4 regions of the Limibacter armeniacum genome follow, and region 1 is predicted to be linked to each of the others. Evidence: riboswitches for the same ligand, from Rfam matches in the RefSeq annotation. Region 1 holds a riboswitch; each other region holds the start of a gene.
The links. Region 1 has a riboswitch for S-adenosylmethionine ahead of V6R21_RS27430 (hypothetical protein). Riboswitches for the same ligand answer to the same signal wherever they lie in the genome.
Positions count from the first base shown of each region.

Region 2: linked by a shared signal. The riboswitch ahead of V6R21_RS05575 (hypothetical protein) and the one ahead of V6R21_RS27430 (hypothetical protein) in region 1 are both predicted to bind S-adenosylmethionine.
Region 3: linked by a shared signal. The riboswitch ahead of V6R21_RS05740 (hypothetical protein) and the one ahead of V6R21_RS27430 (hypothetical protein) in region 1 are both predicted to bind S-adenosylmethionine.
Region 4: linked by a shared signal. The riboswitch ahead of V6R21_RS10635 (O-acetylhomoserine aminocarboxypropyltransferase/cysteine synthase family protein) and the one ahead of V6R21_RS27430 (hypothetical protein) in region 1 are both predicted to bind S-adenosylmethionine.

Region 1 is NZ_JBAJNO010000009.1:2,304,543-2,308,203, forward strand. Features, by position in the region: gene V6R21_RS27420 (patatin-like phospholipase family protein) at 1-41, opposite strand, end outside; gene metK (methionine adenosyltransferase) at 176-1,453, opposite strand; gene V6R21_RS27430 (hypothetical protein) at 1,582-2,268, opposite strand; SAM riboswitch class I at 2,401-2,511, opposite strand; gene V6R21_RS27435 (sigma-54-dependent transcriptional regulator) at 2,642-3,661, opposite strand, start outside.
Region 2 is NZ_JBAJNO010000007.1:882-4,542, forward strand. Features, by position in the region: gene V6R21_RS05560 (TM2 domain-containing protein) at 1-59, shown strand, start outside; gene V6R21_RS05565 (hypothetical protein) at 52-552, shown strand; gene V6R21_RS05570 (hypothetical protein) at 800-1,387, shown strand; SAM-I-IV-variant riboswitch at 1,561-1,674, shown strand; gene V6R21_RS05575 (hypothetical protein) at 1,738-2,064, shown strand; gene V6R21_RS05580 (hypothetical protein) at 2,140-2,334, shown strand; gene V6R21_RS05585 (very short patch repair endonuclease) at 2,362-2,796, shown strand; gene V6R21_RS05590 (MvaI/BcnI family restriction endonuclease) at 2,856-3,661, shown strand, end outside.
Region 3 is NZ_JBAJNO010000007.1:30,479-34,139, reverse strand. Features, by position in the region: gene V6R21_RS05755 (MvaI/BcnI family restriction endonuclease) at 1-658, opposite strand, end outside; gene V6R21_RS05750 (very short patch repair endonuclease) at 718-1,152, opposite strand; gene V6R21_RS05745 (hypothetical protein) at 1,180-1,374, opposite strand; gene V6R21_RS05740 (hypothetical protein) at 1,450-1,776, opposite strand; SAM-I-IV-variant riboswitch at 1,840-1,953, opposite strand; gene V6R21_RS05735 (hypothetical protein) at 2,127-2,714, opposite strand; gene V6R21_RS05730 (hypothetical protein) at 2,962-3,462, opposite strand; gene V6R21_RS05725 (TM2 domain-containing protein) at 3,455-3,661, opposite strand, start outside.
Region 4 is NZ_JBAJNO010000008.1:1,156,829-1,160,489, reverse strand. Features, by position in the region: gene metX (homoserine O-acetyltransferase MetX) at 1-631, opposite strand, end outside; gene V6R21_RS10635 (O-acetylhomoserine aminocarboxypropyltransferase/cysteine synthase family protein) at 673-1,989, opposite strand; SAM riboswitch class I at 2,300-2,406, opposite strand; gene cysM (cysteine synthase CysM) at 2,967-3,661, shown strand, end outside.

The DNA of each region.
Region 1 (3,661 bases):
AAAGAAAAAATGAATATAAAAACGGTTAGCTTTTGTCTCATTAAGTTGGTCTATGAAAGGTCAACAAGTAATCACTGTAACTTTACAAAAAAGTATGACTTACCTACAAAAAATAAGGTCCTAGACAAAGCTTGTCTAGGACCTTACGAATATAGTAAAATTTAGGTACTCGGAATTATAGACCGAACACTTCTTGCACCTGAGTTACATAATCCAATTTCTCCCAAGTGAAGAATTCAAGGTTTTTCGTTTCCTTGCTTCTCACTTCTACTCTCTTTGTATCGTCCTCTTCAATTGTCACATGGTGTAGTTCTACTTCTCCTTTGTAAGCATCACGTCCCATATGACCATATGCTGCTGTAGGAGAGAAGATAGGGTTTTTCAAACCTAAACGCTCTACAATCGCACGAGGTCTCATATCAAAGATTTCAGAAACTTTGTTCGAGATTTCTGCATCAGACATATCAATTTTAGCAGTACCGTATGTATTAATGTTAAGCGAAACAGGTTTTGCAACACCGATAGCATAAGACACTTGTACCAACACCTCATCTGCTAAGCCAGCAGCCACAAGGTTTTTGGCAATATGACGAGATGCATAAGCAGCAGAACGGTCCACTTTAGTAGCGTCCTTACCAGAGAAAGCTCCACCACCGTGAGCTCCTTTTCCACCGTAAGTATCTACAATGATCTTTCTACCTGTCAAACCAGCATCACCATGAGGGCCACCAATCACAAACTTACCAGTCGGGTTGATATGGTAAATTGTATTGTCATCCAGTAACTCTACAGGAATCACTTTCTTAATCACATGCTCGATAACATCTTTGCGGATGGTGCTAAGCATTGTTGCTTCATCTGCAAATGGATCATGCTGAGTTGATACAACAATCGTATGAACTCTCAATGGTTTGTGGTTGTCATCATATTCGATTGTAACCTGAGCCTTTGCATCAGGACGCAAGTATGACATGACCGCTGACCCTTCTTTTCTGATTCTAGCTAATTCCTTTACCAGTCTGTGCGAGTAAGCCAATGCCATTGGCATGTACTCACGCGTTTCGTTGGTAGCATAGCCGAACATCATTCCCTGATCTCCTGCTCCTTGCTCTTTATCTATTCCTTCTCCTTCGTTAACACCCTGTGCAATATCAGGAGATTGGCTATGTAATGCCACCTGTACACCACAAGAGTCTGCCGAGAACTGATAGTCATCTTCGTCATAACCGATTTTAGCAATTGTTTCCCTTACAATATCAGGGATTTCAACATATGCCTTTGTCGTAATTTCGCCAGCCACTACTACTAGTCCTGTTGTCACCATTGTCTCACAAGCTACCCTTGAATCCGGGTCCTGTTGTAGCATAGCATCAAGGATCGCATCTGAAATTTGATCCGCAATTTTATCTGGGTGTCCTTCTGACACAGACTCTGAAGTGAATAAGTATGACATATTGATATTCTGTATTTATAAATGATTCTATATATAATTATGGGCTATCATAGGGTTTCGCTGATCGTTATGCTTCTAAAAAGCAGACTATTGTCATTGATGGCTAACCTTATAACATATCCAAAGTCTTAAAATTTAATTGTATTTCGGAGTTTTACGTTTCCCTCCTTCACAAACTTTAACTTAGTTCTATACTTTACAGTACTGCTATCCTCTGATAGTGATACCCCCTTGTTACTTATCTTACTGACTTTACCTTCTGTATGTAGAACCCACTCATACCCTGCTCGGTTATAAAGTTCTTTCGCATATTCCTCAACATTCTCTTGATGTAAAGACTCACTCTCCAGTTTTTCAGTTAACCCATTCCAGTAAAAGACTTCATTTCGTTTTAACTTTCCTTTTGCATAACTGTAAAACTCATGTTCCTTACCATGCCAATTGGCAACCGTTACCAGTGCATTGTTCAGTGAAGCCACACTTTTAAAGGTAAACCCTATTCCGTATCTAAAGTTTTGATGATCTACCAAAGCTTTACTGTCTCTTATTCCAAATTGGGTCGCTACCTGATAAGCTTGTTTCTGCATCACTGAGTCCATGTGCAAAAAAGGATTGTTTCCTTCCCAAAAGCCTGGAATATGAGACGAACTAATATTTACCTGCTCTAAAATGGTCTTGGCTTCTGAGAAATCAAGCATCATTTCATAGCGGCCTGTACCATCATGTTTTAGGTATATATCTTCACGAATTTCAAAGCAAGATGTAACCAATAAGGGTACCGCCAAGCAGAACAGTGTTCTTAAAAGACGATTCATTTATTAGTAATTAAAGTATGTAACCTCCTCTACTTTTTGGGGTCAATACAGCTCCTGCAACCCTTATCTTAAATTAAGAATCTATTCAGGGAAAAGCTATCAAGGAAGGGGAAAGGTGGGGAAATTTGTCAGATCTCATCTTTGCCCGGACATTGCTGCCATACAGGCTGGGAGTTAGCACCTTGTAACACCAGGTTGCTAAGATTTCATCGGGCCCAGTCCCTCCATCTTTCTTGATAAGCAGCGCAAAACTAGACATTTCCGGATAAACTTCCTAAGAATCTTAAAAAATGGCTTTGTGAGTCATAGAAGTCAGAATGGACCTAACAAAAAAAACCGGATGCTTTCGTCATCCGGTTTTTTGAGTTTAGTATTACATAAAGCAATACCTCTCAACATCTGTTTCTGTAATTTCCTTACTTGACATAATTGTCAGTCTTTCAATTACATTTCGCAACTCACGAATATTTCCTGTCCAGTCATGTCCTTTCAGTTTTTCTAATGCTGCTTCGGTAATCGTCATTTTAGGTTTACCATAGTCTGCAGCAATATCTTCCAAGAAACGCTCAACCAAAAGTGGAATATCATTTTTACGGTCATTCAGGGAAGGTACCTTTATTACAATTACACTTAACCTGTGATAAAGGTCTTCTCGGAATTTATTCTCGGCAATCATCTCTTTCAGGTCCTTGTTGGTAGCCGCCAATACTCGTACATCTACCTTGATGTCTTTATCACCTCCAACACGTGTAATGCGGTTTTCCTGAAGTGCTCTCAACACTTTTGCCTGAGCTGAAAGGCTCATATCACCGATCTCATCCAAGAAAAGTGTACCTCCATCTGCCTGCTCAAACTTACCGATCCTTTGTTTATGAGCCGAGGTAAAAGAGCCTTTCTCATGACCAAACAATTCACTTTCAATCAATTCAGCTGGAATAGCGGCACAGTTCACCTCAACCAAAGGGTTTGCTGATCGATCACTTTTTCCATGGATCCATCTTGCCACCAGTTCTTTACCCGAACCATTAGGTCCTGTAATCATCACTCTTGCATCAGTAGGAGCTACTTTCTCGATCGTCTCCTTCATATGCATGACAGGGTCTGAGTCACCTACGATGTCAAAGCGTTTGGCAATTTTCTTCTTCAATACCTTGGTCTCAGCTACCAATGTAGACTTGTCAAGTGCATTTCGGACTGCCAACAATAACCTGTTCAGTTCAGGTGGCTTAGAGATAAAGTCAAAGGCACCTTTCTTGGTAGCATCTACCGCCATATCAATATTGGCATGAGCCGAAATCATGATAAACTGTGTGTTCTTACCATATTCCATTGCTTTTTCCAATACTGCAATGCCATCAATCTTAGGCATTTTCACATCGCAAAGTGCTACATC
Region 2 (3,661 bases), on a different contig from region 1:
AGGACATGGCCCGGAACATTTCCATGATACAGGCATCCAAAACAGATAGTAATGAGTAGGTGGCTACTTCTTTTACTGGTTCTGCTCACAGCCGCATGTAATATAAGTGAGAAAGATTCCGGTGTATTTGACAGTGACAAGCTGCAGGGCAGATACAAGGTGGACCTGACTCCTTTTGTGACTGAGGCACTCGGCACTCAAGAGGAAAAGGACGGTTGGGAGAAAATGGGGCAAGGGTTGATGGTGATGGCACTCTCTTCTGTCGAAATGGAGTTCAGTTTCTACGAAGGGAATCGGGCAGTTGTACATATGGATGGGGGGCTGGTCGATTTTGCCATGGCTTTCAGCGATGAGCCGATGAAGAAAACGCATGAACTGACCTACAAGGTAGAGCAGGACTCCGTACTGTATGTAAAAGGAGAGCAGGACCAGGATTTTAGGAAATGCGGGGTGATACAGCAGTATAGCGAAAGTTATGATCACTTCAAGCTGCTGGTGGGGAATGAAGGCGAGAAGAAGTTCTACCTGGACATGCACAAGGTAAAGGAATAGCGTATTGACAAGCCGCTTGATCGGTTATAAAAGCAGCCTGATACACGATCGTTTCAGGCTGTTTTTTTATGCTTATCCTTGGCTATTGCGGTGATCATAGATCTAATAAAGATCGGGACATGTGGCGATGGGTTTAAAGTATTTGTAAGAAAAGTAGGCTACTTTAATGATACTATTGTAGTTGTATTATTTCAAGAACACTTATTAAATCATATTTTTTATAATCATTTTAAAACTAAAACTAATAATGAGAAAAGCACTCATCTCCTTGTCGATGGTAGCATTACTTACTGGTTGTATGCAAACTAGATACATTACAGAACAGTATATCAAAACCAATGTAGAGAAGCACACAGAAGGAGAGTATAGTACGATTAGAACCTATACTGTATTTAAGGGTAAATCATATAATAGTAATTCTTATTTAGAACTCACAGGTTATAAATATAGGGATATTTCAAAATTGGTAATCGGTGCCGATAAATATTATCCGGACCGGAAGCAATTCGAGACTGATCAGACAAGAATAGCAGACATTACTTATATAGAACTGACATTAGAGCAGTGTAAAGCTATTTTACAAAACTATCAAATCCTTCAGGAGAAGATTAATAAAGAAAAACCTCTAAGAAACGAGGAAGTTTATCATGACTATACTGTATCAAAAGATTTATTCATTAGCTATAGAAAAGCGAAGGGGAGTATCTCGTCTACCTATATTGAATTTTGGGTACAAGGGGAGAAGTTTGTTGTTTCTACACCGATCATTATGGACAAACTTCGTAAGTTCATGGACTATGTAAAAGTGACTCCAGTACAGAATAAGGCTGTGTAATTGATAAATATGAGTCATCCCAATAATAACTCGGGATGACTCATATTCCGGTTATCCTCAACCTTACTTATTAGGATTGTCCTTTTTATTATCATCAGATTTCCCGAAGAACTTCTTGGTAGAGGTATTTATAAAAATATTTTGGATTAATTATAAAAAGAATCCTATACTTACAGTAGCATCAAGAATCCCATGGAAGGGGATACCAACCGAGCAAGACAAGCCACGGTGGTCCAGTGCGATGTGGTCCGAACCTCTTTTGGAGCAGGACAAAAAAATGCGCCTCACTATTTTCCTTCCCATTTCCTGATGCCATTTGGTTTATTTTTCACAACAAAACTAGAATGGTAATGGCAACACAATCATTTACAGAACTAATCAAGGAGTGTCGCTTGACGCTACACCGTGACAGTACCGAGCAACTGGTTGGGTACTTTAACAGACTCGTGGGCAACAAGGGATTTGCCACAAGAAAGGGGGCATATATGATTGCCCTTGCAGGAGAGTTGATCTCACGTGACCCTTCGCTGGCATCGAAGATAGTGTGTCAGTCTTCCTACCTGGAATTATGGCCCATCTACAACCTGAATAGCTGCCAACTGCTGTTTGGGGGCAATTGTATATCATTTGACCGGTGTATCAAGCTGAAAGAGGGAAAGCTTTCGATTGAGAACTGATTCCTCTTGCATGGGCCTGACTTCGATTGGGAGGAAGGCCCCCCTTCATTTTTACTGAAACAAGACTTCAATACCATGGAAAAGGTATATTACTGGTTCATTGAATGGCTGACCTCGCCTGTCACGGATTACATGACAGATCTAAGGGTTATGTTTATAGTAACAGTTGTTATGGGAGTGCCTTCGTGGCTTGATATAAGGGCTCTTAAAAAGAGGATTGCCAAGTCCAACAAGGAGCTTGAAGACGAAAAAAGGGGGAGAAAGAAGTGAATTTCGTAACTTCTCTTCCAAAAAGCGATGCCCGACAAGTTTAGCCCCGAAGTACGCAGCAGGATCATGGCCTCGATCAAGGGCAAGGATACGAGGCCTGAGCTGATTGTGAGGCGCTACCTGCACCGCCATGGCTTCCGCTTCCGGCTGCACGGCAGGTACAGGGGCAAAGTCCTGCCTGGCAAACCTGACATCGTGTTACCCAAGTACAAGACCGTGATCTTTGTCCATGGCTGCTTCTGGCATGGGCACCAAGACTGCAAGTACTACAAGCTGCCCAAGACCAACACAGAGTTTTGGCGTTGGAAAATCGCTCGGAACCGAGCCAATGACATTAGCCACCGTATGGACTTGTTGAGGGAAGGGTGGAATGTGATGACGGTTTGGGAGTGTGCTATTAGGTATGACAAAGAAAGGACCCTGAAAGTGCTAGATAGCTTGGTTGATATGATCAAGGTATGAGAATAATACTATTTATTGCTATAATGCAAACCAATTGTAAAAGCTAAACCAACTTAAACGTGAATCCATTTTTTATCCCCAATGAGGGGGAAGAACGCCTAATTGAGATTATCCAGAAATACTGTAGGGAAGAGTTTAGCCTGATCCGGATGACGGAAACAATGCTAAAGAAAAGTATTATTGACGCCTCAGGGGAGTTGAGGGAAATCCTCAAGCAAGGGAGAGTTGTGGATTTTAGTACAATGCCTCAGGGCGATGAGGGAAAGGTCTACTACAATACCGCCATCTTATCACAGAGCGAAGTGGCTGAGCAGAGGACCAGCTACTACCGGCCGAATACCAAGAAGGGGGACCCCCGATTCTGGCCATCACGCCTGCCCCGTTATGCGCAATCCAATGACTTGGTATACTTCACTGTCTACAAGGGACAGGTGATTGCTATTCCTCTCCGGGATACAGAGGGCTTTGAGGGTATGCTACTATCCTATTTTGGGGAGCCTGAAACAGCTGAGGATTATGTTGGCACCCTGATAAGCGAACTGAGAAAAATAAAAGGACAGTGGATAAGAAGTGTAAGCCCTCACAAGCTGAATCCAAAGGATGTGGGAGAAACATTGGAAAAAGCGCTGGGGATTCCGGTGAACAACCTCAAGAATGCTGACTACATGGGAGAGATTGAGATCAAGGCAAAAAGAGCGGCAACCAAGACAAAGGATACACTTTTCAGTAAGGTACCTAACTGGGACATTAGCCCTGTACCAACGGCTACAGATATGATGCTGACCCATGGCTACCAAAGTAAAAAGTACCCAGGGTACCAAGACTTGTATGTGACGGTAAGTAATACCCCGAATGCACAAGGTCT
Region 3 (3,661 bases), on a different contig from region 1:
TATCCTTTGTCTTGGTTGCCGCTCTTTTTGCCTTGATCTCAATCTCTCCCATGTAGTCAGCATTCTTGAGGTTGTTCACCGGAATCCCCAGCGCTTTTTCCAATGTTTCTCCCACATCCTTTGGATTCAGCTTGTGAGGGCTTACACTTCTTATCCACTGTCCTTTTATTTTTCTCAGTTCGCTTATCAGGGTGCCAACATAATCCTCAGCTGTTTCAGGCTCCCCAAAATAGGATAGTAGCATACCCTCAAAGCCCTCTGTATCCCGGAGAGGAATAGCAATCACCTGTCCCTTGTAGACAGTGAAGTATACCAAGTCATTGGATTGCGCATAACGGGGCAGGCGTGATGGCCAGAATCGGGGGTCCCCCTTCTTGGTATTCGGCCGGTAGTAGCTGGTCCTCTGCTCAGCCACTTCGCTCTGTGATAAGATGGCGGTATTGTAGTAGACCTTTCCCTCATCGCCCTGAGGCATTGTACTAAAATCCACAACTCTCCCTTGCTTGAGGATTTCCCTCAACTCCCCTGAGGCGTCAATAATACTTTTCTTTAGCATTGTTTCCGTCATCCGGATCAGGCTAAACTCTTCCCTACAGTATTTCTGGATAATCTCAATTAGGCGTTCTTCCCCCTCATTGGGGATAAAAAATGGATTCACGTTTAAGTTGGTTTAGCTTTTACAATTGGTTTGCATTATAGCAATAAATAGTATTATTCTCATACCTTGATCATATCAACCAAGCTATCTAGCACTTTCAGGGTCCTTTCTTTGTCATACCTAATAGCACACTCCCAAACCGTCATCACATTCCACCCTTCCCTCAACAAGTCCATACGGTGGCTAATGTCATTGGCTCGGTTCCGAGCGATTTTCCAACGCCAAAACTCTGTGTTGGTCTTGGGCAGCTTGTAGTACTTGCAGTCTTGGTGCCCATGCCAGAAGCAGCCATGGACAAAGATCACGGTCTTGTACTTGGGTAACACGATGTCAGGTTTGCCAGGCAGGACTTTGCCCCTGTACCTGCCGTGCAGCCGGAAGCGGAAGCCATGGCGGTGCAGGTAGCGCCTCACAATCAGCTCAGGCCTCGTATCCTTGCCCTTGATCGAGGCCATGATCCTGCTGCGTACTTCGGGGCTAAACTTGTCGGGCATCGCTTTTTGGAAGAGAAGTTACGAAATTCACTTCTTTCTCCCCCTTTTTTCGTCTTCAAGCTCCTTGTTGGACTTGGCAATCCTCTTTTTAAGAGCCCTTATATCAAGCCACGAAGGCACTCCCATAACAACTGTTACTATAAACATAACCCTTAGATCTGTCATGTAATCCGTGACAGGCGAGGTCAGCCATTCAATGAACCAGTAATATACCTTTTCCATGGTATTGAAGTCTTGTTTCAGTAAAAATGAAGGGGGGCCTTCCTCCCAATCGAAGTCAGGCCCATGCAAGAGGAATCAGTTCTCAATCGAAAGCTTTCCCTCTTTCAGCTTGATACACCGGTCAAATGATATACAATTGCCCCCAAACAGCAGTTGGCAGCTATTCAGGTTGTAGATGGGCCATAATTCCAGGTAGGAAGACTGACACACTATCTTCGATGCCAGCGAAGGGTCACGTGAGATCAACTCTCCTGCAAGGGCAATCATATATGCCCCCTTTCTTGTGGCAAATCCCTTGTTGCCCACGAGTCTGTTAAAGTACCCAACCAGTTGCTCGGTACTGTCACGGTGTAGCGTCAAGCGACACTCCTTGATTAGTTCTGTAAATGATTGTGTTGCCATTACCATTCTAGTTTTGTTGTGAAAAATAAACCAAATGGCATCAGGAAATGGGAAGGAAAATAGTGAGGCGCATTTTTTTGTCCTGCTCCAAAAGAGGTTCGGACCACATCGCACTGGACCACCGTGGCTTGTCTTGCTCGGTTGGTATCCCCTTCCATGGGATTCTTGATGCTACTGTAAGTATAGGATTCTTTTTATAATTAATCCAAAATATTTTTATAAATACCTCTACCAAGAAGTTCTTCGGGAAATCTGATGATAATAAAAAGGACAATCCTAATAAGTAAGGTTGAGGATAACCGGAATATGAGTCATCCCGAGTTATTATTGGGATGACTCATATTTATCAATTACACAGCCTTATTCTGTACTGGAGTCACTTTTACATAGTCCATGAACTTACGAAGTTTGTCCATAATGATCGGTGTAGAAACAACAAACTTCTCCCCTTGTACCCAAAATTCAATATAGGTAGACGAGATACTCCCCTTCGCTTTTCTATAGCTAATGAATAAATCTTTTGATACAGTATAGTCATGATAAACTTCCTCGTTTCTTAGAGGTTTTTCTTTATTAATCTTCTCCTGAAGGATTTGATAGTTTTGTAAAATAGCTTTACACTGCTCTAATGTCAGTTCTATATAAGTAATGTCTGCTATTCTTGTCTGATCAGTCTCGAATTGCTTCCGGTCCGGATAATATTTATCGGCACCGATTACCAATTTTGAAATATCCCTATATTTATAACCTGTGAGTTCTAAATAAGAATTACTATTATATGATTTACCCTTAAATACAGTATAGGTTCTAATCGTACTATACTCTCCTTCTGTGTGCTTCTCTACATTGGTTTTGATATACTGTTCTGTAATGTATCTAGTTTGCATACAACCAGTAAGTAATGCTACCATCGACAAGGAGATGAGTGCTTTTCTCATTATTAGTTTTAGTTTTAAAATGATTATAAAAAATATGATTTAATAAGTGTTCTTGAAATAATACAACTACAATAGTATCATTAAAGTAGCCTACTTTTCTTACAAATACTTTAAACCCATCGCCACATGTCCCGATCTTTATTAGATCTATGATCACCGCAATAGCCAAGGATAAGCATAAAAAAACAGCCTGAAACGATCGTGTATCAGGCTGCTTTTATAACCGATCAAGCGGCTTGTCAATACGCTATTCCTTTACCTTGTGCATGTCCAGGTAGAACTTCTTCTCGCCTTCATTCCCCACCAGCAGCTTGAAGTGATCATAACTTTCGCTATACTGCTGTATCACCCCGCATTTCCTAAAATCCTGGTCCTGCTCTCCTTTTACATACAGTACGGAGTCCTGCTCTACCTTGTAGGTCAGTTCATGCGTTTTCTTCATCGGCTCATCGCTGAAAGCCATGGCAAAATCGACCAGCCCCCCATCCATATGTACAACTGCCCGATTCCCTTCGTAGAAACTGAACTCCATTTCGACAGAAGAGAGTGCCATCACCATCAACCCTTGCCCCATTTTCTCCCAACCGTCCTTTTCCTCTTGAGTGCCGAGTGCCTCAGTCACAAAAGGAGTCAGGTCCACCTTGTATCTGCCCTGCAGCTTGTCACTGTCAAATACACCGGAATCTTTCTCACTTATATTACATGCGGCTGTGAGCAGAACCAGTAAAAGAAGTAGCCACCTACTCATTACTATCTGTTTTGGATGCCTGTATCATGGAAATGTTCCGGGCCATGTCCTCATCCCTTTCCTTCTTCTCCAGCTGGTCTATCTGAGCGAACAGCTTGGCATTGTAACGACTCACTTTGCCAGGTATCAGGAAAAGGTCAATCAAGGCCCAAACCCCTACGCCCCCAAGCGTAAACCAGTACAGGAACTGGATGCCCCA
Region 4 (3,661 bases), on a different contig from region 1:
CTTTCAACCCATTCTGCCCTGCTTTCTCATTATTTTCAAGCCAAGTCGGGTCAGCTTCCAAAGCCAGACGCTGTGTTTCATTAAAAGCCACACCCCACGGTGAATGTACTGCATTGGTCGCTGCCAGAATCAGGTTTTCCATCAGTCTAGGGCGTTTCAAAGCCCATTCGATTGCCTGCTGCCCACCTAACGACCCTCCAATCAATGTCTGAATATGTGTGATGCCTAAGCTCTCACGTAACAAATCCAATGCATTTACAATATCTCTGATTGTAAGCTGAGGAAAAGCATGGAAATAAGGCTCTCCTGTATCAGGATTGATAGACAAAGGTCCAGTAGAACCATAACAAGACCCCAAGACGTTTGCACAGATCACAAAATGTTCGTCAGGATTAAAAAGACTTCCATCTCCAAAAAGTCCTGCCCACCAGTCTGTCACTTCTGCATTTCCTGTAAGTGCATGGCAAACCCATACCACATTCGAAAAGTCATGGTTAGGTTTTCCAAACGTACAGTACTTAAGCGTAAAGCCTTTAAGCTGATCTCCGGATTCCAACTGGAAATCCTCATTGTAGTGAAAATAATGCGCTTCCATCTTTTGTATCTTATCTCGGTTCTCGTTCCAAACCACCTGCCATGCTAGCCGCTACATGGCAAGTGGTATATTTATTATTAGCTAACAGTCAGGCTAACTTTTTCAAATGCCTGCTGAAAATCACTTTTGATATCTTCTATATGTTCAATTCCTACAGATACTCTCAACAATCCAGAGGTAACTCCAGCTGCCACCTGCTCTTCATCTGAAAGCTGTTGGTGCGTAGTTGACGCTGGATGAATAATCAGTGTTTTAGCATCTCCTACATTAGCCAAGTGACTTGCCAGATTTAGCTGACTGATAAAGTCTTTGGCAACTTCTTTTCCTCCTTTTACTTCAAATGACAATACTGCTCCAAAACCATTTGTCAGGTATTTCTTCGCAAGCTCATGGTATGGACTTGTTTTCAGGCCTGGGTAATTCACTGACTCAACTGCATCATGTGATGCTAACCACTCTGCCAAAGCCAAAGCATTATCAACATGTCTTTGTACACGAAGAGAAAGTGTTTCTAAACCTTGTAATAAAAGGAAGGAATTGAATGGACTCAATGCTGGACCAAAATCTCTCAGTCCCTCTACCCTCGCTCTGATTGCGAAAGCTATATTTCCAAATGGACCACCCTCTCCAAAAACTTCCCAGAACTTCAATCCATGGTATCCTTCTGATGGTTCTGTAAACTGAGGAAACTTACCATTTGCCCAGTTGAAATTACCCGCATCTACTATGACTCCACCAATTGATGTTCCGTGTCCACCAATCCATTTCGTAGCCGAAGCCGTTACAACATTGGCACCATGGTCAATAGGTCGGAACAAGTACCCCCCTGCTCCAAAAGTATTGTCTACCACCAATGGAATATTATGTTTCTGCGCAACTTTTGCGATTGCTTCAAAGTCTGGAATATTAAACTGTGGGTTCCCAATAGTTTCCAGATACAGTGCTTTGGTACGCTCATCAATCAGCTTCTCAAAACTCTCTGCATCATCACCTTCTGCAAACCTCACCCCAATGCCTAACCTTTTGAAAGACACTTTAAACTGATTATAAGTTCCGCCATATAGGTATGTTGTAGAAACAATATTATCTCCTGACTCACAAAGGTTATTCAGTGCAATAAACTGCGCTGCCTGTCCTGAAGCTACTGCAAGTGCTGCCACTCCGCCTTCAAGTGCAGCGATTCGCTTCTCAAACACATCCGTTGTTGGGTTCATGATTCGAGTGTAGATATTGCCAAACTTTTTCAAGGCAAACAGGTTAGCACCATGTTCTGCATCGTTGAATGTGTAAGATGTAGTTTGGTAAATCGGTACTGCACGGGCATTCGTAGTAGCTTCAACTTCCTGACCTGCATGCACTTGTAGTGTTTCGAATCTTAATTTATTATCTGACATGGCTCTTTGGATTTTAATAAAATGGTACAATGGTTCTTAAAACACGTTTTGTAGACCAAAACGAGCCTCCTGCTTGTGCTAAGGATAAAGAAACGCCTGTACCAAGCCGCGCGTCACTTGGTGCGAAACGTAACAATACATCTTAGGAGATGGAAACGGAGGTGTGGGGAGTGTATGTGCGATTAGCTACACATTCGCATTCGCATACACATTCGGTATGAGAAATTGTACGTGTTGCGAGATGCAAAAAATTGGGTCAACGCTGCTGCGTCAACAAAAAGAATTTTAAATGCTTTCATGATGCCTAATTAGTTTATATGTCCTAAAAACTTAGGCTAGGAATTAGCACCTTTCCCACGAGTGAGGGGGTTGCTAGAGGGTCTTAAAGCCTAGTCTCTCGCCTCTTCTTTATAAACCAATTACTTCAGATGTGAGGTAATTGACTGTATGTGCCACAAACATACTGACCATTTCTGAAAAAAACCAAACAACATCACAAAAAAATTAAGATTTATTTTAATCCTAAGGAGCTATACCAAAAGCTTCGATGAGAAAAAGCTTATCCTACTTTTCTCTTACCAATGAACTAGCTGAATACAAAAAATTCAAAACAAAAAAGCCTTGATAATGATTATAGCTAGCAAACTTACAAACTGTAACAAGAAACGGTATAACTCTATCACCTAGATTATCAAATAGGTACAAAGATTACAGACAGTTTCTGATTTCATAAATTGGATAGAAACAGATGACATGCGTAAATTTGCCTCAATACCCTATATAACAACTAGGCTATCGATAAGAAAGGGAGTGGAAAATTAGCAACTCAGGAAGCTCTATTATTTGATACAATAAATAAATTCTTTAGCATTCAATTATGAATTGATCTAATTTGAAGTATGCTTTTCTTCAATTGAATATAGAATTTATAACAGTGACAGCGTTAAATTGAATTCAAAACACAAAGAAAATATATTATGCCATCAATCCTTGACTTGGTAGGATCCACCCCATTAGTAGAGGTTACACATCTAAACCTTAACCCAAATGTTAAGGTTTATGGAAAATTAGAAGGTCATAACCCCGGCGGTAGTGTCAAAGACAGACCTGCTCTCAGTATGATACAAGGGGCTATTGACAGAGGTGAACTGAAACCAGGAATGAAACTGGTTGAAGCCACCAGCGGCAATACAGGAATTGCACTTGCCATGATTGCTAAAGCAGTTGGTGTAGAAATTGAACTGATTATGCCTGAGCATGCCACAGCAGAACGGGTCAAAACCATGCAAGCATATGGTGCCAAAGTAATCCTTACGCCTTCTGAGCGATCAATGGAAGGTTCTATTGACCTTGCAAGAGAAAAAGCAGCGACAGGAGAATACCTTATGCTTAATCAGTTTGGCAATCCTGACAACTACAAGGCTCATTATCGTCACACAGGACCTGAGATATGGGAAGCAACAGAAGGAAAAATCACACACTTTGTATCTGCTATGGGAACAACAGGTACTATTATGGGTGTGTCCCGTTACCTGAAAGAGCAAAACCCAAACGTTCAGATTGTAGGTACGCAACCAACTGAAGGTTCTCGGATTCCAGGCATCAGAAGATGGCCAGAAGCATACTTACCTGCCATATTTGAACCTGAAAGAGTCGACAGAATCATTGACAT